One region of the [Clostridium] scindens ATCC 35704 genome, then DNA from elsewhere that is predicted to be linked to it. Evidence: predicted binding sites of a transcription regulator. Region 1 holds the regulator's gene; each other region holds the start of a gene.
The links. The regulator Rex, encoded in region 1, represses fermentation and respiration genes when NADH is low (regulators of the CRP and FNR family bind a similar motif). The targets are predictions, from matches to a motif close to ATTGTTAANTANTTAACAAT.

Region 1 (5,812 bases):
CAGGGGATGGGGAGCCGTTGATAATGCTTCATGGCAATGGAGAAGACGGGACTTATTTTAAGCATCAGATGGAATATTTTTCAAAAGATTACAGAGTCATTGCAATTGATACCAGAGGCCACGGAAAATCGCCGCGAGGAGAGAAGCCTTTTACAATCAGGCAGTTTGCAGAAGATTTGAACGGATTTATGGAAGAACAGGGGATGGAAAAGGCGCATCTCTTGGGATTCAGCGACGGCGGCAATATCGCGCTCGCTTTTGCGCTCAGGTATCCGGGAAAAGTGGAGAGCCTGATTCTTAATGGAGCCAATCTCTGCCCTGCGGGCGTAAAGCCAAGCGTGCAGATTCCGATCGTCCTGGGGTATAAGATCACATCCTTTTTTGGCAGGTTTCATCATAGATCCAGGCAGAAGGCCGAGATGCTGGGGCTTATGACGACCCAGCCTGATCTAAGTCCACGGCAGTTAAAAGAAGTGAAAGCCAGAACCCTGGTGATCGTAGGGGAAAATGATATGATTAAGGACAGCCACTCTTTGCTGATTTGTGAAAGCCTGCCAAATGCCAGGCTTGTAAGAATAAAAGGAGATCATTTTATAGCGGCTAAGAACCCGGAAGAGTTCAACCGGGCAGTCAGCCGCTTTCTAAGAAATTGTGATTCTATTGTTTGAGCAAACCGTATTCTGCTTTATTCCGCAAGTTCTTCCCATTTCTGGTAGAGTTCCTCCAATTCCCCAGCGATCCTGGCCTTTTCTGAGGCCAGTTCCTGGCATTTGACGGAATTGGTGAAGATCTCTTCTTGCATCATCAGGGAGTCGATCTCGCCGTCCCGCTCTTCCAGCAGCGTGATGCGCTCCTCTGTCTTTTTCAATTCATTCTGGCGCTTGCGTTCCTTTGCCTGGGCTTCTTTTTGCTCCTGCCAGCTTAATTTGGCTTCGGATACAGTTTCTTTGGCCGCAGCGGCATCCGCGTCAGGATCGCCAGCGTAGGCGGCTGTCAATTCGTCCTTTTTTTCCAGATAATAATCATAATTGCCGATGTAATTGACAAAGGTCCGGTTGACAAGATCCAAGATTCTGGTGGCAGTCTGATTGATAAAATACCGGTCATGGGACACGTACAGCACCGTTCCGGTATAATCATTCAATGCCCGTTCCAGAATTTCCTTGGAAACGATGTCCAGATGGTTGGTAGGCTCATCCAGGATCAGGAAGTTGGCCTCCGAGAGCATCAGCTTCGCAAGGGAGACCCTGCCCCTTTCCCCGCCGCTCAGATCGCCGATACGTTTGAATACGTCGTCTCCGGTGAATAGAAATGCAGCCAGGACATTGCGTATCTCCGTGTTGGTCAACGTAGGGTAGTCGTCGGATATTTCATCGAATATGCTCTTTTCCATATGGAGTACATGGTGCTCCTGGTCATAATATCCCACATTTACATTGGTGCCCAGGGTAAATGTGCCGCTGTCGGCCGCAAGGACCTGATTCAGTATCTTAAGCAAGGTTGTCTTGCCGGTACCGTTATCTCCGATAATGGCAACGTGCTCTCCGCGCTTGATCTCGAAACTTACATCCGAGAACAAGGGCTGGGAAGGAAAGGACTTGCTTAAGTGCTCGACGTTTAGTACGTCATTGCCGCTGGTACAGGATGGCTCCAGCGTCAGGTGGATTTCCGTGCTTGCCTCCACCGGCTTTTCTACCGGCTTCATTTTTTCCAGCATTTTTTCCCGGCTTTCTGCCCGCCGGATGGATTTCTCCCGGTTGAAAGAGCGGAGTTTCTCAATGACGGCTTCCTGGTGCTTGATTGCCTGCTGCTGGTTCAGGTATTCCTTTAGCTGCGCATCCCGGATCTGCTCTTTTTTCTGGGCATATTCGCTGTAATTGCCCAGATAGGTCATCAGTTTTCCCTGCTCAATCTCCAGAACCTTGGTTACGACCCGGTTCAGGAAATACCGGTCGTGGGACACGATCAGTACGGCGCCCGGGTAGTTCAGCAGATAGGTCTCAAGCCATGCGATGGAATTCAGATCCAGGTGGTTGGTTGGCTCGTCCAATAACAGGATATCGGGACGGGTCAGCAGGAGCTTGCCTAAAGAAACCCGGGTTTTCTGCCCTCCGGACAAGGTATCCACTGGCTTCTTAAAGTCGCTTTCCATAAAGCCGAGTCCTTTGAGAACTCCGGTGATCTCGCTTTCATAGGCATAACCGTTCGCGCGCTCGAAAGCCGCCATAAGACGGTTATACGTCTCAAGGCGGGAATCCAGGGCGTCGCCGCTTAGATGCTTCAGTTCCAGTTCTATAGTGCGGATCTGCTTTTCCATTGCAATGATATCTGCCTTTGCAAGCCGGACTTCTTCGTATATGCTGTTGCCGCTCATCATCTCCTGATGCTGGGCCAGATAGCCCAGGCTTTTGCCTTTGGTAAGGATGACATCCCCGCCGTCAGACGGCAGTTCCCCTACGATTATTTTTAAGAGAGTGGACTTCCCGGCGCCGTTTGGACCGACCAGGGCAGCCTTCTCATTATCCTCTATATGAAAAGATCCATCGGCCACGATTACCTCTTCGCCGAAGGATTTATTGATCCCGTGACATGCTAATATCATAATATCCTCCTTCATACGCATCCGTTTCCATTATATCGAAAATAGGACAAAATACAACTAAAAGTTTGACTTTGCAACCACAATTCTATATAATGATTCTTAGAACAAAATGGGAAGGTGAATATGAGTGGAAGATAGAGGGATTTCTCAGGCGGTGATTCGCAGGCTGCCAAGATACTACAGATATTTAGGCGAATTACTCGAAAATGGTGTGGAGCGTATCTCCTCGAATGATTTAAGCAAGCGGATGAAAGTTACTGCATCTCAGATTCGTCAAGATCTTAACAACTTTGGTGGATTCGGACAACAGGGCTATGGCTACAACGTAAAGTATTTATATACAGAGATAGGCAAGATTCTGGGATTGGAAGAAGACCATAATATTATCATTATCGGAGCGGGTAATCTGGGACAGGCATTGGCCAACTACGCGGCATTTGAAAAGCGTGGATTCATATTGAAAGGAATCTTCGATGTGAATCCGAGACTGGAAGGCGTATCCATCAGAGGCGTGCCGATCCGTATGATGGACGGGCTGAAGACTTTCGTACAGGACAATGACGTAGAGATTGCCGTGCTGACGATTCCAAAGGATAAAGCGATTGAAGTGGCGAACATGCTGGTGGAGAATGGCGTGCGTGCAATCTGGAACTTTGCGCACACAGACCTGAATCTGCCGGAGTATGTCATTGTGGAAAACGTCCACTTATCAGAAAGTCTTATGCAGTTATCCTACAATATCAGCAGATATAACGAAGAACATAAGAAATAGCAAGACGAAAACGTGTAATGACAGGCATGTGCAGACAGGCTGGTCTTTACACGTTCTTTTATATGTTCAATTATTGATGGAGGTGATGGAATGAGATATCTGGCCAGCAGCCGGCAGATGAAGATGGCAGATCAGTATACCATGCAGGAACTGGGAGTTCCATCAATGGAACTGATGGAACGAGCAGCCTTAAAATGCGTGGAAGTAATGGAAGCGCAAAGGTTGGATCTAAGCAGGCCCTGCATCGTATGCGGCTCGGGAAATAATGGCGGCGACGGATTCGCCATCGCGCGTCTTCTGAACCAGAAGGGATACCCCGTAACCGTCTGCTTTGTGGGAAATGAATCCCACCGCACGGAAGAGACCAGGAGCCAGATGCGGCTATTAAAAGAAACAGGCGCCGATATCTGCAACGAGTATAAGCCTGGCGAATATAGTATCATAATAGATGCTATTTTCGGAGTCGGGCTTGGCAGGGAAATCATTGGACGCTATCTCAAGGTTATCCGCCAGATGAACGAGGCGAATGCCATTAAATTCGCTGTGGATATCCCATCCGGCGTTTCTGCGGATGAAGGATGCATATTGGGAGTGGCATTTCAGGCGGATATTACTGTGACATTCCAGATGGAAAAGGTGGGACTTGGCCTGTATCCGGGAAAAGGATACGCCGGCAAGGTCATCGTGGCAGATATCGGAATAGATACGGATAAGACCGTAGCCGATATAGGCGTGGCTTATACTTATGAACCGGAGGAATTCCGGAAACTGCTGCCTAGAAGAATGGAAGATTCTAACAAAGGAATGTATGGCAGACTGCTGATCATAGCCGGGAGCAAGGGCATGTCAGGGGCTGCCTACCTGAATGCAAAGGCGGCTTATAAGGCAGGGGCAGGGCTGGTACAGATCTATACGCCCGAAGATAACCGAATCATCCTGCAGGAGCTTCTTCCGGAGGCGATTGTTAAGACCTACGACTTTTTTGACGAGGGAGAACTTATCCGCCTGCTGAAATGGGCAGATACGGTATGTATCGGCTCAGGGATGGGAACCAGTGAAAAGTCTAAGAAAATACTGAAGACGGCGCTGGAAAATCTAAGCGTCCCATGCCTGATCGACGCGGACGGCCTGAATCTGATCGCGGAGCACAGGAAATATATGGACCGGATTCCCCATGATCATTTGATTATCACGCCTCATATGAAGGAGATGTCCCGGCTTACGGGCATCAGCGTTTTAGAACTGAAAAGCCGCAGGATGGAGATCCTAAAGGAGTTTACAGAAAAGCACCATATAACCTGCGTTTTAAAGGACTCCAGCACCGTGGTGGCATCCCCCGGGGAACGCGCCTATATCAACCGCTCCGGCAACGCTTCCATGGCGAAGGCAGGCGCAGGAGATGTGCTGGCTGGCATCGTGGCCGGGCTTATGGCCCAGGGGATGGACTGCCAGGAGGCAGGGATCCTGGGGACCTACCTGCACGGCCGGGCAGGGGATCTGGCCCGTCGGGAAAAGGGCAGCTACAGCGTGATGGCGGGAGATTTAATAGAATATTTAAGTGAAGCATTTAAGGAACAGGAGGAAAAAAATTATGAACAATTATACTAGAATCTGTGCAAGGGTGGACTTGGATGCAATAGAATATAATATGGAGATGATGAAGAAGAACATCAAAGAAGGAGTGCAGATGATTTCCGTCATCAAGACGGATGGATATGGCCATGGCGCACTGCAGATCGCAAGGATGCTGGAGGGCAAGGAATATTTGTGGGGCTATGCGGTTGCTACGCCAGATGAGGCAGTCGTTTTGCGAAAAGGCGGAATCAAGAAGCCGATCTTAGTTCTTGGATGCATTTTCCCGGATCAGAGAAAGGCTATGATCGAAAATGAGATCCGGATGACCGTCTATACCGAAGAGATGGCAAAAGAGGTCTCTGAACTGGCAGGAAGCATGGGAAAACAGGCATATATCCATATCAAGCTGGACACAGGCATGTCCCGGCTGGGATTCCTGATTGAGGATGAGAGCGTCGATAAGATCGAGTCCATCAGCAGGATGCCCAACCTGATTATGGAAGGCATGTATACGCATTTTGCCAAGGCAGATGAGACGGATAAGACGTTTACCCATTCCCAGATGGACGGCTATCTGTGGATGAAGAAAGCCCTGGATGAAAGGAGGGTGACGTTCAAGTTCTATCACTGTTCCAACAGCGCGGGGATCATAGACGTCAAAGAGGCGAATCTGGATCTGGTAAGAGCCGGTATCTCTACATACGGGCTTTATCCTTCCAGCGAAGTAAAGAAAGAAAATGTGCCGCTGAAGCCTGCGATGGAACTGATCAGCCATGTGGCCCATGTCAAGTGGGTGAAGGAGGGGACCCCTGTAAGTTACGGCGGAACCTTTATTACCAAGCGTCCTACCAAGATCGCGACCA
Region 2 (5,812 bases), 150 kb from region 1:
TTTCCGGAGGGAGAAGATAAAGAATAAGATCGCGCTTCAAAAGGAATTGAACCTGGAGCAGGATCATCACATTATAATGCTTGGAATCGTGTCCAGGCTCACGGATCAGAAGGGGTTTGACCTGATCGCCTATGTGATGGATGAACTTTGCCAGGATGCAGTTCAGATCGTGGCGCTTGGAACAGGAGATGAAAAGTACGAAAATATGTTCCGGCATTTTGCATGGAAATATCCGGGCAAGGTATCGGCGAATATCTATTATTCAGAGGCTTTGTCCCATAAGATATACGCTTCCTGCGACGCATTCCTGATGCCGTCTCTGTTCGAGCCTTGCGGCTTAAGCCAATTGATGAGCCTTCGTTACGGCACCGTGCCGATCGTCAGGGAGACCGGCGGGCTCAAGGATACGGTAGAGCCATACAATGAATATGAAAAGACCGGCACAGGATTCAGTTTCATGAACTATAATGCCCATGAGATGCTGGCAACGATCCGCTATGCGGAGCGCATTTACTATGATAAGAAGCGTGACTGGAACAAGATTGTGGAACGCGGCATGAATCAGGATTTCTCATGGAAGAATTCCGCAAAGCAATATGAGGAATTATACGATGGCATTTAAGAAGTATGGGATTAGAAAGATACGAAAAGAGGAGCATTGACATGAAGATAAGAGATATACTGAAAGATAACTCTCCCCATGTATCCTTCGAGGTATTTCCGCCTAAGACGGATGCCGGCTATGAAGGAGTGAGAGCGGCAACGGAGAAGATCGCGGCGCTTAGGCCCTCTTTCATAAGCGTGACTTATGGAGCGGGCGGAGGCACCAGCAGAAATACGGTTAGGATTGCCTCGCAGATCAAGAACGACCTTGGCGTTACAAGCCTGGCCCATCTTACCTGCGTATCGTCCACCAAGGATGAGGTGCACGGGGTGATCGGGCAGTTAAAAGAGCAGGGCATTGAGAATATTCTGGCACTTAGGGGCGATATTCCGGCGGACGGGGAGTTCCCTCTGCCAAACCATTACAGATACGCCTGCGAGCTGGTAGAGGATATTAAGAGCCAGGGGGATTTCTGCATTGGAGCGGCATGCTATCCGGAAGGACATGTTGAGGCGGCTCATAAGAAAGACGATATTATGAATCTGAAGCACAAGGTGGACTGCGGGGTGGATTTCCTCACGACACAGATGTTTTTCGACAATAATATCCTGTATAATTTCTTATACCGGATCCGGGAAAAAGGGATCACGGTTCCGGTGCTTCCAGGCATCATGCCGGTTACCAGTGCAAAGCAGATGAAGCGCATCTGCGATCTGTCCGGTACCGTCCTGCCTGAGAGATTCCGCGCGATCCTGGACCGCTTCGGGGAGGATCCGGATGCGATGAAGCAGGCAGGGATCGTATATGCCACGGATCAGATAATTGACCTGATAGCAAATGGGTTGAACCATATACATATTTACTCCATGAATAAGCCGGAAGTAGCAGAGGCGATCATCGGCAATCTTTCTACAATTATAAAGGCATAGAGGGCAGGAAAATGGATGCAAGGGCGAAGGAAGCAGTTCGTTACTTGGGATATGGAAGGCATGCGGTAGATGATCACACGCTTGCGCTGGTGGATAGTTCCTTCGTGGAACTGGAAGAGGCGGCGGGCAGAAGAATCATCTATCGCATTTTTGACTTGGATTTCCAGGACGACGGCTGCATACAGATCGGACAGATGAATATTGAAAGCAGGAATCTCGGGAAGAATATGAACGGATGCGAGAAGGCGATCGTTCTGGGGGCAACTTTGGGTGCCCAGGTGGACATGCTGATGCGAAAATATGCCCTGGCAGATATGGCAAGGGTAGTCACGCTGCAGGCCTGCGCCACTACGATCCTGGAGGAATATCTGGATGACTGGCAGGGAAAGATGGAAGAAGAGATGGCGGGGGAAGGTCTTTATCTAAGGCCCAGGTTCAGCCCCGGGTATGGCGACTTCTCCATCGGGCATCAGGAAGAGATTCTTCGGATGTTGGATGCCGCCAAGACCATCGGGCTTACGATGACGGCAGGAGGCATGCTGACCCCCATGAAGTCTGTGACGGCGGTGATCGGCCTTAGCAGGATCAAGGCGCCATGCCATATCAAGGGATGCGAAGCCTGTGAAAAGACAGACTGCATATACCGGAGATATTCATAGACGAGACAAGAACAGACAGAGAAGATAAGAGCGCAAAAGGAGCAGACAGATGATATTAGAACGACTGGGAAAAGAACTACTATATTTTGACGGAGGAATGGGCACCCTGCTTCAGTCTAAGGGTCTGAAGCCCGGCGAGCTTCCGGAAGTATGGAATATCGAGCACGCGGACGAGGTGGTGGATATCCACCGTCAGTATTTTGAAGCCGGAAGCGATATCGTGCTGGCCAATACGTTTGGCGCCAACGCATTGAAGTTCCACGATGCCTCCTATGATTTAAAAGAGATTGTCAATGCGGCGATCGAAAATGTCAAGAAAGGCGCTTCCCTGGGGGCAGACGCTGGCAGGAGGACTTATACGGCGCTGGATGTGGGGCCCACCGGAAAACTGTTAAAGCCCATGGGAGACTTGGGATTTGAGGATGCCTATGAGGCCTTCCGGGAAGTAATGAAGTATGGGGAAGAGGCGGGAGCCGATCTGATCCATATTGAGACTATGAGCGATACCTACGAGGTTAAGGCGGCCGTGCTGGCAGCGAAAGAAACTACGGATCTTCCCGTATTTGCCACGATGATCTTCGATGAGAAGGGCAAGCTTCTGACCGGAGGCGATGTGCCATCCGTTGTCGCCCTGCTGGAAGGCCTTCGGGTGGATGCGCTTGGAATCAATTGTGGAATGGGGCCAGAGCAGATGCTTCCCATTCTGGAAGAGATTCTTGCCTATACGTCCCTTCCCGTCATTGTCAAGCCCAATGCAGGGCTTCCGAAGCAAAAGGATGGACAGGTCTATTATGACGTGGATCCGGATCAGTTCGCCCAGACGATGGAAAAGATTGTCCATATGGGAGCCTGCGTCATTGGAGGCTGCTGTGGGACGACGCCCGGGCATATCCGCGCCATGGTCGAAAGAACGAAAGGACTGTCCGTTATCCTTCCATCCCACAAAGATCTGACCATCGTATCTTCTTACGGGAAGGCGGTCATGCTGGGAGAGAAGCCGGTCATCATCGGAGAGCGGATCAATCCTACCGGGAAGAAGAAGTTCAAGCAGGCGCTAAAGGATCATGATCTGGATTATATCCTGAAGGAAGGAATCACGCAGCAGGATAAGGGCGCCCACATATTAGACGTGAATGTGGGGCTGCCGGATATCGACGAGGCTGCCATGATGCAGGAGGTAGTGACACAGCTCCAAAGCGTGACCAGCCTGCCGCTCCAGATTGATACCGTTGACGCAAAGGCTATGGAAACTGCCATGCGGATCTACAATGGAAAGCCTATGGTAAATTCCGTCAACGGGAAGAAGGAATCTATGGATGAGGTATTCCCGCTGATTCGGAAGTATGGCGGCGTAGTGATCGGCCTTACCATTGACGAGGATGGTATTCCCCAGACAGCAGAAGGCAGAGTCAAGGTAGCAGGAAAGATCATTGAAGAGGCCGGAAAGTACGGGATAGACAAGAAGGATATCGTGATTGACGTGCTTGCCATGACCATCAGTTCGGAGCCGGAAGGAGCGAAAGTGACCCTGGATGCCTTAAAGGGCGTCAGGGAGGCTTACGGCGTCCGCACGGTTCTGGGCGTATCCAACATATCCTTTGGGCTTCCGTACCGGCCTGCGATCAATTCCAACTTTTATACCATGGCCATGCAGAACGGGCTGAGCGCGGGGATCATCAATCCCTCCTCAGAGGATATGATGCGTTCCTACTATTCCTTCTTGGCGCTTATGAACTATGACAGCAACTGCGAGGCTTATATCCGCCAGTATGGAAGCCAGCCTGTACCTCCTGCGGCATCCTCAGGTTCCAGGATGACCCTTAAGGAGGCCATTGAAAAGGGTCTCAAGGAAGAAGCGCACCATGCGACGCGGACGCTTCTAAAAGAGCAGGAGCCGCTTTCCATTATCAACCAGTATCTGATTCCGGCCCTGGACGTCGTGGGAAAAGGATTCGAGAAGGGAACCATCTTCCTTCCGCAACTTCTGATGAGCGCGGATGCAGCCAAGATCGCCTTTGCGGTGTTAAAAGACGAACTGGCGAAAAGCGGCGGGGATATGGAGAAAAAGGATAAGATCATTCTGGCCACAGTCAAGGGAGACATCCATGATATTGGCAAGAATATCGTGAAGGTGCTGCTGGAAAACTATAGTTTTGATGTGATTGATCTGGGAAAGGATGTCCCCCCTAAGACGATCGTGGAGACGGCCATCAAGGAAGAGGTAAGCCTGGTGGGCTTAAGCGCCCTTATGACCACCACTGTGACCAGCATGGAAGAGACGATCCGGCTGCTGCGGAAGCATAAGCCGGACTGTAAAGTCATGGTTGGCGGAGCCGTGCTGAACCAGGATTATGCGGATATGATCGGAGCGGACTTCTATGGCAAGGACGCCATGCAGTCCGTCTATTATGCCCAGCGCTTTTTCGGGCATGAATAGCCAGAACAAGATATTCATGCTGTAAAATTTTGTAAGATTGTATGGAATCCTGAACATGAAAACGTATTGACATTTTTTTGTCAATTAATTATAGTATTACCTGAATCTACGAAAGTTTAGGAGGGAGTTCGGCTTATGATGAGAGGAATCGATACGACCGTCAGAAGATTAAGAAGAAGAGTATTCGAGGAAGTGGCAAGGCTTGGATTTAAAGCCAACGCTGACACGCTGAATGACGATATGGAAGCCATTCCATATAAGATGGTAAATGAAGAGACACAGAAATACAGAGAGAGCGTCTACCGCGCCCGTGCGGTCGTGCGCGAGCGTCTCCGGCTTGCCATGGGACTATCCCTGCGCCCGGAGAATAAGCCAGTACACCTGACCGCCGGCGTGGAGGCCAGCAATATATCCGACAAATATTATGAGCCCCCGCTTATGCAGGTAATTCCTTCTGCCTGCGAGGCCTGCGAGGAACGAGGGTACGAGGTCAGCAACATGTGCAAGGGCTGCCTCGCCCATCCCTGTATAGAGGTCTGCCCCAAAGACGCGATTTCCATGGTAGGGGGGAAATCCTACATAGATCAGGATAAATGCATCAAGTGCGGAAAGTGCAAGTCCGTCTGTCCCTACGATGCCATATCAAAGAAAGAACGTCCCTGTCAGAAGGCCTGCGGCGTAGGAGCCATCGAGTCGGACAACATGGGACGCGCCCATATCAATAATGACAAATGTGTTTCCTGTGGAATGTGCATGGTCAGTTGTCCATTTGGAGCCATTTCTGACAAGTCCCAGGTATTCCAGCTGGCAAGGGCATTGACGGAAGGGGACAAGATCGTGGCCGAGATCGCGCCTGCGTTCTACGGGCAATTCGGGGACAACATCACGCCAAGGAACTTAAAGGCCGCCCTTCACGAACTGGGCTTCTGCGAAGTGTATGAGGTAGCGCTGGGGGCGGACATCGGGGCGATAGCCGAGGCTCATCATTATGTGAATAAGGTTAGTACCGGAGAACTTCCGTTCCTGCTTACGTCCTGCTGCCCATCCTGGGCAATGCTGGCGAAAAAGCAGTTCCCGGATCTGATCGACCAAGTATCCCAGGAGTTGACGCCGATGGTAGCCACTGCCCGGACCATCAAAAAGGAACACCCGAACGCGCGGGTGGTATTCATCGGGCCATGCG
Region 3 (5,812 bases), 1.3 Mb from region 1:
CCTTTATTGCCTTTGTAGCCGGCATATCCCTGCTGGTAGGCGGAATCGGCGTTATGAACATCATGCTGGTGTCGGTAACCGAAAGAACCAGGGAGATAGGGATCCGCAAGTCCCTGGGCGCAAAGACCTCTTCTATCGTAGTACAGTTCTTATGCGAGTCGGCGATACTGTCCGGCATCGGAGGAATTATCGGCATTCTTATAGGAGCGGGAATCTCCTATGGAGTGGCCGCGCTTAAGATAGGAGGCCTGTCAGCAAGGCTGTCACTGTCAGCAATCCTTCTCACCACAGGATTCTCCTGCGGCGTAGGGATCCTATTCGGTATCTATCCGGCGCGAAAGGCGGCAAGGATGAGCCCGATAGAAGCACTAAGACAAATCTAAAGAGTATCAAGGAGGAAGAGAGTATGTTTAAACCTAACAAATTATTGAAAGTGGTATCCATATTGATGATTATCTTCGGAATACTGGGGCTGGTGTTCAGCATCATCGGATATGCCACCATGTCAAAAGTCAGTGGACTGATTGACCAGAGCCTGATCGATGCTGCTATGAATCCTGTGAATATCGCGACATCGCTTATCAGCACGATCTGCTGCATCCTGGCGGGATTCTTTGGAAGAGGCGGAAAGAACTATAAAGGCGCCGTTATTACGGCAGGTATCTATACAGGCCTGATGGTTATATCCACCATAATGACTATCGTTGACGGCACGTTTACATTTGTCACAGTCTTTGGATATATCATACCGCTTCTGTACTGGTGGGGGCTGTATCAGTCAAAAGAGTAAAGCACGGAAAAATGCATGAGGACAGAGGGAAACCTTTGCCCTCATTTTCGTTAAAATTATGACCAGAAAGTTAAATAATCTACTTATGGAAAACTACTTACAAGAAAAAAAACAGAGTGCTATAATATAGAATTAACTGCAATAGCAGAATAACTAATGAAGAAGGGAATGTTACAATGAGTAGGTTAGAGATTGCTTCGCCGAAAAGAGCCAAGATAGTCATGGAAGGACTATATAAGGATTTAGAGCGAAGAATTGAGTCGAGTCCTCCGGGACTCTGTCCGGTGGACCTGTCGCGGGCATTTTTGGAGTTATGCCATGCGCAGACATGCGGCAAATGCGTGCCATGCCGAATCGGCCTGGGGCAGTTGAATCATTTCATCAAGGACGTTCTTGATGGAAAGGCAACCATGGAGACGCTGGATATCATGGAGCAGACTGCCCTGTCTATCATGGAGTCGGCAGACTGCGCCATAGGATACGAGGCGGCTAACATGGTGTATAAGGGGCTGATCGGATACCGGGACGATTATGTGGAGCACATTAAGAACGGACGCTGCACATGTACATATAACCAGCCGGTTCCATGCGTATCCTTATGTCCGGCGCACGTAGATATACCGGGGTATGTGGCCCTGGTCGGGGAAGGGCGGTATGCGGATGCCATCCGGCTGATCCGCAAGGACAATCCATTTCCTACCACATGCGGATTTATATGCGAGCATCCATGCGAGGCAAGATGCAGACGGAACATGGTGGACGATTCCATCAATATCCGGGGACTGAAGAGAGTGGCGGCGGATTTCGCAGGGGAAGTGGATCCGCCGGCATGCGCGAAAAGCACTGGCAAGAAGGTAGCCGTACTCGGGGGTGGTCCGGGAGGACTGAGCGCGGCCTATTATCTTCAGCTGATGGGGCATCAGGTAACCGTATACGAGATGCTTCCAAAACTAGGGGGAATGCTTCGCTACGGTATACCGAACTACCGCCTTCCAAAAGACCGGCTGGAGGAAGATGTAAACAGCATTCTGAAGACGGGCGTCCAGGTAAAATACGGTCTTAAGATTGGCCAGGATATCACCATCCAGGAACTGCGCAAGCAGTATGACGCAGTACTGATCACCATCGGCGCCAGCACGGACAAGAAATTGGGGCTGGAAGGGGAAGATGCCGATGGAGTGCTGTCAGCGGTCCAGTTCCTCAGGAATGTAGGAAAGAATGAGATTATGGACTTATCCGGCAAGGAGGTTGCGGTCATCGGGGGCGGCAACGTATCCATGGATGCAGTCCGTACTGCAAAGCGGCTGGGAGCCAAGAAGGTAAGCATCGTCTATCGTAGAAGGGTTGCCGATATGACGGCTCTTCCTGGGGAAATAGACGGTGCCGTGGCAGAAGGCATTGAATTACAGACGCTAAAGGCACCGGCAGCCATTGATGTGAATGAAGAAGGCCATGTAAAAGGCATCTATGTAACGCCGCAGATGGTCAGCGCGATCCGCGACGGAAGGGCAAGCATTAAGCCTACTGGCGAGGAGGATGTCTATATCCCGTGCGACGTGCTGATCGTTGCGATTGGACAGAATATCGAGACCCGCCATTTTGAGGAATCGGGAATTCCGGTAGAACGGGGCAAGATTGTCACGAAGAGTTCGGGAGCGTTCGAGAATATGCCAGGGGTATTTGCCGGAGGAGACTGCGCAAGCGGGCCGGCATCCGTAATCAAGGCGATCGCGGCTGCGAAGGTGGTAGCAGCCAACATCGATGAGTATCTGGGTTACCATCATGAGATTTCCTGTGATGTAGAGATCCCTGAAGCCCATCTGGAGGACCGTACTCCTTGTGGCAGGGTTAACCTTACAGAACGTGAGGCCTGCGAGCGGGTATGCGACTTTGAGGGCGTAGAGAACTGCATGACCGAGAAGGAAGCAAAGCAGGAAGCATCCCGCTGCCTGCGGTGCGACCATTTTGGCTATGGCATATTTAAGGGAGGCAGAGAGACATTATGGTAAATCTTACAATTGATGGAAAAGCGATATCTGTAGAAGAGAATACCACCATTATGGAGGCTGCCGCGGCAAATGGAATACCGATCCCAAAACTGTGCTACCTGAAGGGCATCAACGAGATTGCGGCCTGCCGGGTATGCGTGGTGGAGCTGGAAGGAAAGGATCGTCTGATTACTTCCTGCAACAATGTGGCAAAAGATGGAATGGTGATCCATACTAACAGCCCGAAGGTGCGCCGCCACAGAAGAACAACGGTAGAAATGATACTTTCACAGCATGACTGTGAATGCGTGACCTGCCCAAGAAGCGGCAACTGCAGCCTGCAGAAGGTTGCCAACGACTTGAACATATTTGATAATCCGTATAAATCCGAGATCGAGAGACAGCCATGGAATAAGAACTTTCCTCTGATTCGCGATTCTTCCAAATGTATCAAATGCATGCGCTGCGTACAGGTATGTGATAAGATACAGGGACTTAGCGTATGGGATGTGGAAGGCACAGGGTCAAGGACGACCATCAACGTAGGCGGCCACAGATGCATCGAGGAGGCGGACTGCTCTCTGTGCGGCCAGTGCATTACCCATTGCCCGGTAGGCGCGCTTCGTGCAAGGGACGATACGGAGAAGGTATGGAATGCCATCGCCAATCCGGATAAGATCGTGATCGCACAGGTAGCCCCTGCGGTGCGGACTGCCTGGAGCGAAGGATTGAACCTTGATCCGGAAGAAGCAACGGTAGGAAAGATTCTGGACGCGCTCAAGAGAATGGGAGTAGACTATGCATTTGATACGGCATTTTCCGCGGATCTGACGATTATGGAAGAGGCAACAGAGTTCTTGAAGCGGTTTACATCAGGCGAACTGAAGGATCGTCCCATGTTCACCTCCTGCTGTCCGGGCTGGGTACGCTTCGTAAAGTCCCAGTTCCCGCATATGGTGAAGTATCTGTCAACGGCAAAATCCCCTCAGCAGATGTTTGGCGCCATTATGAAGACCTATTTTGCAGAAAAAATAGGCGTATCCCCGGAACAGATCTATACAGTCTCTGTCATGCCTTGCGTAGCCAAGAAGGATGAGCGGGAGATGGAATTGTTCTACGGCGAATACGCGGGCCATGACGTTGACGCGGTGATCACTACCAGGGAATTGATCAAAATGATCCGTTCTGCCCATATAAGTCCGGATACGCTGGAAGATATTAAAAGCGACACGCCTATGCGGGAAGGCTCAGGCGCAGGCGTGATCTTCGGCGCTACGGGCGGCGTAATGGAAGCGGCTCTTCGCTCCGCATACTACCTGCTTAAGAGCGAGAATCCGGATGTAGATGCGTTCCGGGTTGTCAGAAGTCCTGGATTCCAGGAGAATAACGGCGTGGTAGAGGCTGATTTCACGATAGATGATATTACAGTGAAGACCGCCGTGGTAAGCGGCCTGGCAAATACCAGAGTTTTGCTGAAGCGGATCGAGCGGGAAGAAGTCCATTATGACTTCGTGGAAGTCATGGCATGTCCGGGAGGCTGTGTTGGCGGCGGCGGGCAGCCGATCCACGATGGAGAAGAGAGGGCATACGACAGAGGAAAGAATCTGTATATGCTGGATGCAGGCGCGAATGTTCGGTTCTCCCATGAGAATCGGGACATCATCCGAATATATGATGAATATCTTGAGAAGCCAAATTCCCATAAGGCGCACATGCTGCTGCATACTGAGCATAGAAAAGAATAGAATCCAGCGATAGAAAGCGCGGCCCATGTGGCTGATGTCAGATAGAAAGGACATTGGCCGCATGTGAGCCGCTTTTTTGGTGGAGAATATGTGAACTTGAAATAATTGTTAAAAAAATATCAATTACCTATTGACAAATAATTAACAATTTCGTATACTATGAGCTGTAATGAAGAATACACATTCACAGGGAGGATAATCAAGATGGCTAAGAAGAAGGAAGTAGTACCAGAAATCATTGACAACGTAGAGGCCCTCGAAGCCAAAATGAAGGCGATGAGGGAGGCTCAGAAAGTATTTGCTACATACAATCAGGAGCAGGTAGACAAGATCTTCTACGAGGCAGCGATGGCAGCAAACAAGATGCGTATTCCGCTTGCAAAGCAGGCAGTGGAAGAGACCGGACGCGGAATTGTGGAAGATAAGGTGATCAAGAACCACTATGCGGCTGAGTATATCTACAATGCATACAAGAACACAAAGACATGCGGCGTGCTGGAAGAAGATGCTGCATATGGAATTAAGAAGATTGCAGAGCCAATCGGACTGGTGGCAGCGGTCATCCCTACGACCAACCCTACATCAACAGCAATATTTAAGACTTTGATTTGTCTGAAGACAAGAAATGCAATCATCATAAGCCCGCACCCAGCTGCAAAGGCATGTACGATTGCCGCAGCCAAGATCGTGCTGGACGCTGCTGTAAAGGCAGGCGCTCCGGAAGGAATCATTGGCTGGATTGATGTTCCATCCCTGGAACTTACAAATACAGTAATGAAAGATGCAGATATCACGCTTGCCACAGGCGGTCCTGGAATGGTTAAGTCAGCATATTCCGCAGGAAAGCCGGCACTCGGCGTAGGACCTGGAAATACTCCTGTTATTATTGATGACACGGCAGATATTAAGATGGCAGTAAGTTCCATCATCCACTCCAAGACATTTGACAACGGTATGATCTGCGCCTCCGAGCAGTCAGTAACCGTCCTCGACAGCATATACGATGAAGTAAAGAAAGAATTTGCATACCGCGGATGCTATTTCCTTAAGAAAGGCGAAGAATTAGATAAGGTACGCAAGACCATCATCATCAATGGCGCTCTGAACAGCAAGATTCCTGGTAAATCCGCATATGAGATTGCGAAGATGGCAGGCGTTAACGTTCCGGAAGATACGAAGATCCTGATCGGAGAGGTAGAATCTGTTGACATATCCGAAGAGTTTGCACATGAGAAACTGTCTCCGGTACTTGGAATGTACAGGGCAAAGACTTTCGATGAGGCGCTTGC
Region 4 (5,812 bases), 250 kb from region 1:
GACATCAAGGAGCGGGATGAGAGAGATTCCACCAGGGAAATCGCTCCGCTTAAGCAGGCAGAGGATGCGGTGCTGGTCGACAGTTCCCATATGACGATAGATGAAGTGGTTGCGGCCATCGTTAAGTTGTGCAGATAAGCATAGATGAGAAGAGGATGAAGGATGAAGGATGAAGATTGAGTTGGCAAAGACCGCAGGATTCTGCTTCGGCGTAAGGCGGGCAGTTGAGACGGTATATGAACAGGTGAAACACCATCAGGGCGAGAAGATATACACCTATGGACCGATCATCCATAATGAAGAGGTAATCAAGGATCTGAGACGCCAAGGCGTGGAAGTCATCAATTCGGAAGAAGAGCTGGAAAAACTCGAAGAAGGAGTCGTGATCATCCGCTCCCACGGAGTCCCCAAGGCCATATACGACAAACTGGAAGAGAAGGGTTTAGACTGCGTGGATGCTACCTGCCCCTTCGTAAAGAAAATCCATAATATCGTGGCTGAAGAAAGTCAGAAAGGATCGCACATTGTCATCATCGGTAATAGCGAGCACCCGGAGGTGGAAGGCATCAAAGGCTGGGCAGGAGATGACGTGACGGTTATCCAGACAGCAGAAGAGGCGCAGCATTTTCGGCCCCCGGATACAGCCCGGAGGATATGCGTAGTTTCCCAGACGACATTTAATTACAATAAATTCAAAGAATTAGTTGAAATAATCACAAAAAAAGAGTATGATATAATTGTTTTAAATACGATTTGCAATGCGACCAAAGAAAGGCAGCAAGAAGCCCGTCAGATTGCAGAGAGAGTAGATGCTATGATTGTCATCGGAGATAAGCGTAGTTCAAATACTCAGAAGTTATTTGAAATTTGCGGAAAGGCATGTTTGAATACGTACTATATACAGACACTTGACGATTTTGATATGAATCAATTAAGGTCCGTGGAAACAGTAGGTATTACAGCAGGGGCATCCACGCCCAACAATATAATTGAGGAGGTTCAAAATAATGTCAGAATTAACTTTTGAACAAATGTTAGAAGAGTCTTTTAAGACAATAAGGAATGGAGAGGTCGTAGATGGTACGGTCATCGATGTAAAGCCCGATGAAATCATCTTAAATATAGGGTACAAGGCAGATGGCATCATCACAAGAAGCGAATACACCAATGAGGCCAATGCAGATTTGACCACAATGGTTTCCGTAGGCGATGAGATGACTGCCAAAGTCCTGAAAGTTAACGATGGCGAAGGTCAGGTGCTGTTGACGTATAAGAGACTTGCGGCTGAAAAAGGCAATGAGAGGCTGAAAGAGGCGTATGAGAATCACGAGGTGCTCAAAGCGCCTGTTGCGCAGATTCTTGGCGGCGGATTGAGCGTAGTGATTGATGAAGCAAGAGTATTTATCCCTGCGAGCCTTGTGTCAGATACTTATGAGAAGGATTTGAGCAAATACCAGGATCAGGAGATTGAGTTTGTCATCAGCGAATTTAACCCTAGAAGAAACCGGGTAATCGGCGATAGAAGACAGCTTCTTGTGGCTGAGCGCGCTGAGAAACAGAAAGAGTTATTTGCAAGGCTTCAGGTTGGAGACAGAATGGAAGGGACTGTTAAGAATGTAACAGACTTCGGAGCGTTTATTGATCTTGGCGGAGTTGACGGACTGCTTCATATCTCTGAGATGTCCTGGGGACGCGTTGAGAATCCAAAGAAGGTATTCCAGGTTGGCGAGAAGGTAGAGGTTCTGATCAAGGATATCAATGATACGAAGATCGCTTTGAGCCTGAAGTTCCCGGAGACGAATCCGTGGGCGAATGCTGCGGATGATTTCGCGGTAGGCAAAGTCATCGAAGGAAAGGTAGCAAGGATGACAGACTTTGGCGCGTTTGTAGAGTTAGCGCCAGGCGTGGACGCCCTGCTACATGTTTCTCAGATTTCCAAGGCTCATGTAGATAAGCCATCAGACGTATTGTCCGTAGGCCAGGTGATCACGGCGAAGATCGTAGATCTGAACGAGTCTGAGAAAAAAATCAGCCTGAGCATGAAAGCGTTAGAGCCGGCGAATGAAGAGAAGGCACAGCCGGGCACAGAAAGCGTGGAAGAAGTTGCAGAAGAGGATTCAGCAGAATAGGCAAAAGGTCGAACATAATAGAAGATAGGAGATAGAGGCCCGGTGGCCTCTATCTTTTATGTGTTAAAAATTCGACAAGATGTTCGTGGAAATATACAAAAATTTGCCCGATATCCACTGGATAAACTGGGCATTTTCATGTATAGTATATAAAGAGTAAAAAGGAAGGAAGGAAAAAGGGATGGCATTGTTAACATTTAAGGGTGGCATCCACCCGGATGACGGCAAAAGCCTGGCAAAAGACAAGGCGATTGTCGAAGTAAAACCCAAAGGGGATTTGGTGTATCCAGTTTCCCAGCACATCGGTGCACCGGCGAACCCGGTTGTGGCTGTTGGCGAACGTGTCTTAAAGGGCCAGATGATAGCAGAAGCCGGAGGATTCGTGTCCGCACCTATCTATGCATCGGTTTCAGGTACAGTGAAAGCGATCGCACCACATTTGAATCCGACAGGAGGAACCGTTAACAGTATCGTAATCGAGAATGACGGTGAATATGAGGAAGTTGAGTATCCTGCCGTTAAACCTCTGGATGAGATGAGCAAGGAAGAGATACTTAATATCATCGGAAATGCCGGAGTTGTTGGCATGGGTGGCGCAGGCTTCCCGACAAGAGTAAAACTGTCACCAAAAGAACCAGAGAAGATTGATTATATTATTGCAAACTGCGCGGAATGCGAGCCGTATATCACGGCAGACTACAGAACTATTATGGAAACGCCCGAGAAGCTTGTGGGCGGAATGAAGATTGTCCTGAAGCTATTTGATAATGCGAAGGGCATTTTTGGCGTAGAAGATAATAAACCAGATTGTATTGAAAAATTAAAAGAATTGACGAAAGACGAGCCGCGCATGGAAGTACTTGCGCTTAAAACCAAGTATCCGCAGGGCGGCGAGCGTCAGCTCATCTATGCAACTACAGGCAGGGCAATTAACTCAGCCATGCTTCCGGCAGACGCAGGATGCGTTGTAGACAACGTTGCGACGATGGTGAGCATCTATCAGGCAGTAGTAGAAGGAAAGCCGTCTATGGAGCGTGTGGTTACCGTCAGCGGCGATGCAGTGAATGAGCCAGGCAACTTCAGGGTTCCGTTCGGAATGAACCAGGCAGAATTGGTAGAGGCTGCAGGCGGATTCAAGACTGAGCCGGAAAAACTGATTTCAGGCGGACCAATGATGGGCTTTGCCATGTTTACGCTGGATGTGCCGGTTACAAAGACTTCGTCATCCATTCTTGGATTTACCAAAGATGAAGTGGCACAGTTCGAGCCTTCCGCATGTATCAACTGCGGACGCTGCGTAGATGCCTGTCCGAGCAGGCTGATTCCGTCAAGGCTTGCAGATTACGCGGAACACCACGATGAGGAGGCGTTTACTTCGCATGAAGGCCTGGAATGTATGGAATGTGGTTCTTGCAGTTTCGTATGTCCTGCAAAACGTCAGTTGAAACAAGCAATTGGCTCAATGAGAAAGATTGCGATGGCAAACCGCAAGAAGAAAAAATAAATAAGAGAGAAAAGAGGAAGAGGTGAACAAACGTGAGTGAAAACAAATTGAAAGTGTCATCTTCACCACACATACGTTCCAAAGTTACCACAGGCAATATCATGCTTATGGTAACCATTGCACTGCTGCCGGCTTCTGCCTTTGGTGTATGGAACTTTGGACTGCCGGCCCTTGTCATGCTGCTTAGCACGACCATATCCGCAGTTCTGACTGAATACATATATGAAAAATTAATGCATAAGAAGGTTACGATCAATGATTTCAGTGCTGTCGTAACCGGCTTGCTGCTGGGACTTAATATGCCTGCATCCGCGCCATGGTGGATGGGCGCATTAGGAAGCGTATTCGGCATCCTGATCGTAAAGCAGCTTTTCGGAGGACTGGGACAGAACTTCATGAACCCGGCTCTTGGAGCAAGATGCTTCCTGCTGATTTCATTTACAGGACCAATGACGAAGTTTATCTATGACGGCGTCAGCGGGCCGACTCCATTAGCGCTTCTGAAAGACGGCGAGACCGTTGATACGATGAATATGCTGATAGGAAAGATTCCAGGAACCATCGGCGAGACTTCTGTCATTGCTATTATTATCGGAGCAATCTTCCTGATCCTTATGGGAGTCATCGATCTTCGGATTCCGGGAACCTATATTGTCACATTCGTGATCTTCGTAGGCATTTTTGGCCACTTCACTAAGGCTGGCGTGGGATTCTTCGATCCTCAGTACATTACCGCTCACCTGTGCGGAGGCGGACTGATGCTTGGCGCATGGTTCATGGCTACTGATTATGTCACATCGCCGATTACGAAGAAAGGGCAGTATGTATACGGAGTTCTGCTGGGTATTCTGACAGGATTGTTCCGTCTCTTTGGCGGCTCTGCGGAAGGCGTATCTTACGCAATCATCATCAGTAACCTTTTTGTACCGTTGATTGAAAGGGTTACTCTTCCAAAACCATTTGGTAAAGGAGGAGAGAAATAATGAATAAGATTATTAAGAATACAGTCATTCTGACTTTAATTACTTTAATTGCAGGAATCTGCCTGGGCGCGGTCTATGAGATCACGAAGGAGCCTATCGCTCAGGCACAGGATGCTGCCAAGAAAGAAGCATGGCAGCAAGTATTTCCGGATGCAGATGTAAATGATTTCGAGCTTGTTGACGTAGATCAGAAGGCTGCCGACAAGGCAATCAAAGATCTGGGCGTCAAGGCGACCATTGATGAAGTCTGCACAGTAGGAGAGGAAGGCTATGTCGTAACCGCTACAGATAAAGAAGGCTATGGCGGCGACATCAAGATCACGGTCGGCATAACAGCCGATGGCACGATCAACGGAATCTCCATTCTGTCTATCAGTGAGACCGCAGGCCTTGGAATGAGAGCGACGGAGCCGGCTTTCTATGAGCAGTACCAGGGAAAACAGGCTGAAAAATTTGTAGTATCCAAAGACGGCGGGGACGGAGAGCCGATTGATGCGTTGAGCGGAGCGACGATCACATCAAGAGCGGTAACCGGAGCGGTAAACGCTGCCTTAGGCTATTACCAGAATGCGTTTTAGGAGGTAGTTAAGATGAATAGATGTACCGAAAGAGTTTATAACGGTTTAGTAAAAGAGAATCCTACCTTCGTCCTGATGCTGGGCATGTGTCCTACGCTTGCCGTAACAACATCCGCTATCAATGGCCTGGGTATGGGTCTTTCTACAACAGTCGTATTAGTATTATCTAATATGCTGATCGCCATGCTGCGCAAGATTATACCGGATTCCCTGAGAATCCCGGCGTTCATCGTAGTCGTGGCATCATTCGTAACAATTGTACAATTCTTGCTGGAAGGTTTTGTTCCAAGCCTTTATGATGCTTTGGGAATCTACATTCCTTTGATTGTTGTTAACTGTATTATCCTGGGACGTGCGGAGAGCTACGCTTCCAAGAATCCGGTTCTGCCGTCCATCTTTGACGGCATTGGCATGGGCCTTGGATTCACGGTAGGCCTTACAGCGATCGGTATCGTGCGTGAATTGATCGGATCCGGCAAGATCTTCGGATACCAGCTGATTCCACTGGCTGACGAAGCGGCTGGCAAGGCCGGCTATGTCCCGGTTACGATCTTTATCCTTGCGCCTGGCGCTTTCCTTGTGCTTGCAGGACTGACAGCCCTTCAGAACAAGGTGAAG

Region 2: HDCHBGLK_RS15580 (4Fe-4S dicluster domain-containing protein) is a predicted target of Rex. The motif match lies at 4,695-4,714, and genes of this name have one in related genera.
Region 3: adhE (bifunctional acetaldehyde-CoA/alcohol dehydrogenase) is a predicted target of Rex. The motif match lies at 4,653-4,672, and genes of this name have one in related genera.
Region 4: rsxC (electron transport complex subunit RsxC) is a predicted target of Rex. The motif match lies at 2,189-2,208, and genes of this name have one in related genera.

What each region holds. Positions count from the first base shown of each region.
Region 1 is NZ_CP036170.1:2,878,005-2,883,816, forward strand. It holds gene HDCHBGLK_RS14750 (alpha/beta fold hydrolase) at 1-668, shown strand, start outside; gene abc-f (ribosomal protection-like ABC-F family protein) at 686-2,602, opposite strand; gene HDCHBGLK_RS14760 (redox-sensing transcriptional repressor Rex) at 2,730-3,374, shown strand; gene HDCHBGLK_RS14765 (bifunctional ADP-dependent NAD(P)H-hydrate dehydratase/NAD(P)H-hydrate epimerase) at 3,465-4,982, shown strand; gene alr (alanine racemase) at 4,966-5,812, shown strand, end outside.
Region 2 is NZ_CP036170.1:3,024,110-3,029,921, reverse strand. It holds gene glgA (glycogen synthase GlgA) at 1-622, shown strand, start outside; gene metF (methylenetetrahydrofolate reductase [NAD(P)H]) at 664-1,533, shown strand; gene HDCHBGLK_RS15590 (hypothetical protein) at 1,545-2,192, shown strand; gene HDCHBGLK_RS15585 (homocysteine S-methyltransferase family protein) at 2,242-4,629, shown strand; gene HDCHBGLK_RS15580 (4Fe-4S dicluster domain-containing protein) at 4,765-5,812, shown strand, end outside.
Region 3 is NZ_CP036170.1:483,279-489,090, reverse strand. It holds gene HDCHBGLK_RS02485 (ABC transporter permease) at 1-383, shown strand, start outside; gene HDCHBGLK_RS02480 (hypothetical protein) at 407-790, shown strand; gene HDCHBGLK_RS02475 (NAD(P)-binding protein) at 967-2,799, shown strand; gene HDCHBGLK_RS02470 ([FeFe] hydrogenase, group A) at 2,793-4,523, shown strand; gene adhE (bifunctional acetaldehyde-CoA/alcohol dehydrogenase) at 4,728-5,812, shown strand, end outside.
Region 4 is NZ_CP036170.1:3,125,688-3,131,499, reverse strand. It holds gene cmk ((d)CMP kinase) at 1-138, shown strand, start outside; gene ispH (4-hydroxy-3-methylbut-2-enyl diphosphate reductase) at 170-1,027, shown strand; gene rpsA (30S ribosomal protein S1) at 1,008-2,129, shown strand; gene rsxC (electron transport complex subunit RsxC) at 2,311-3,633, shown strand; gene HDCHBGLK_RS16110 (RnfABCDGE type electron transport complex subunit D) at 3,735-4,616, shown strand; gene HDCHBGLK_RS16105 (RnfABCDGE type electron transport complex subunit G) at 4,616-5,194, shown strand; gene rsxE (electron transport complex subunit RsxE) at 5,207-5,812, shown strand, end outside.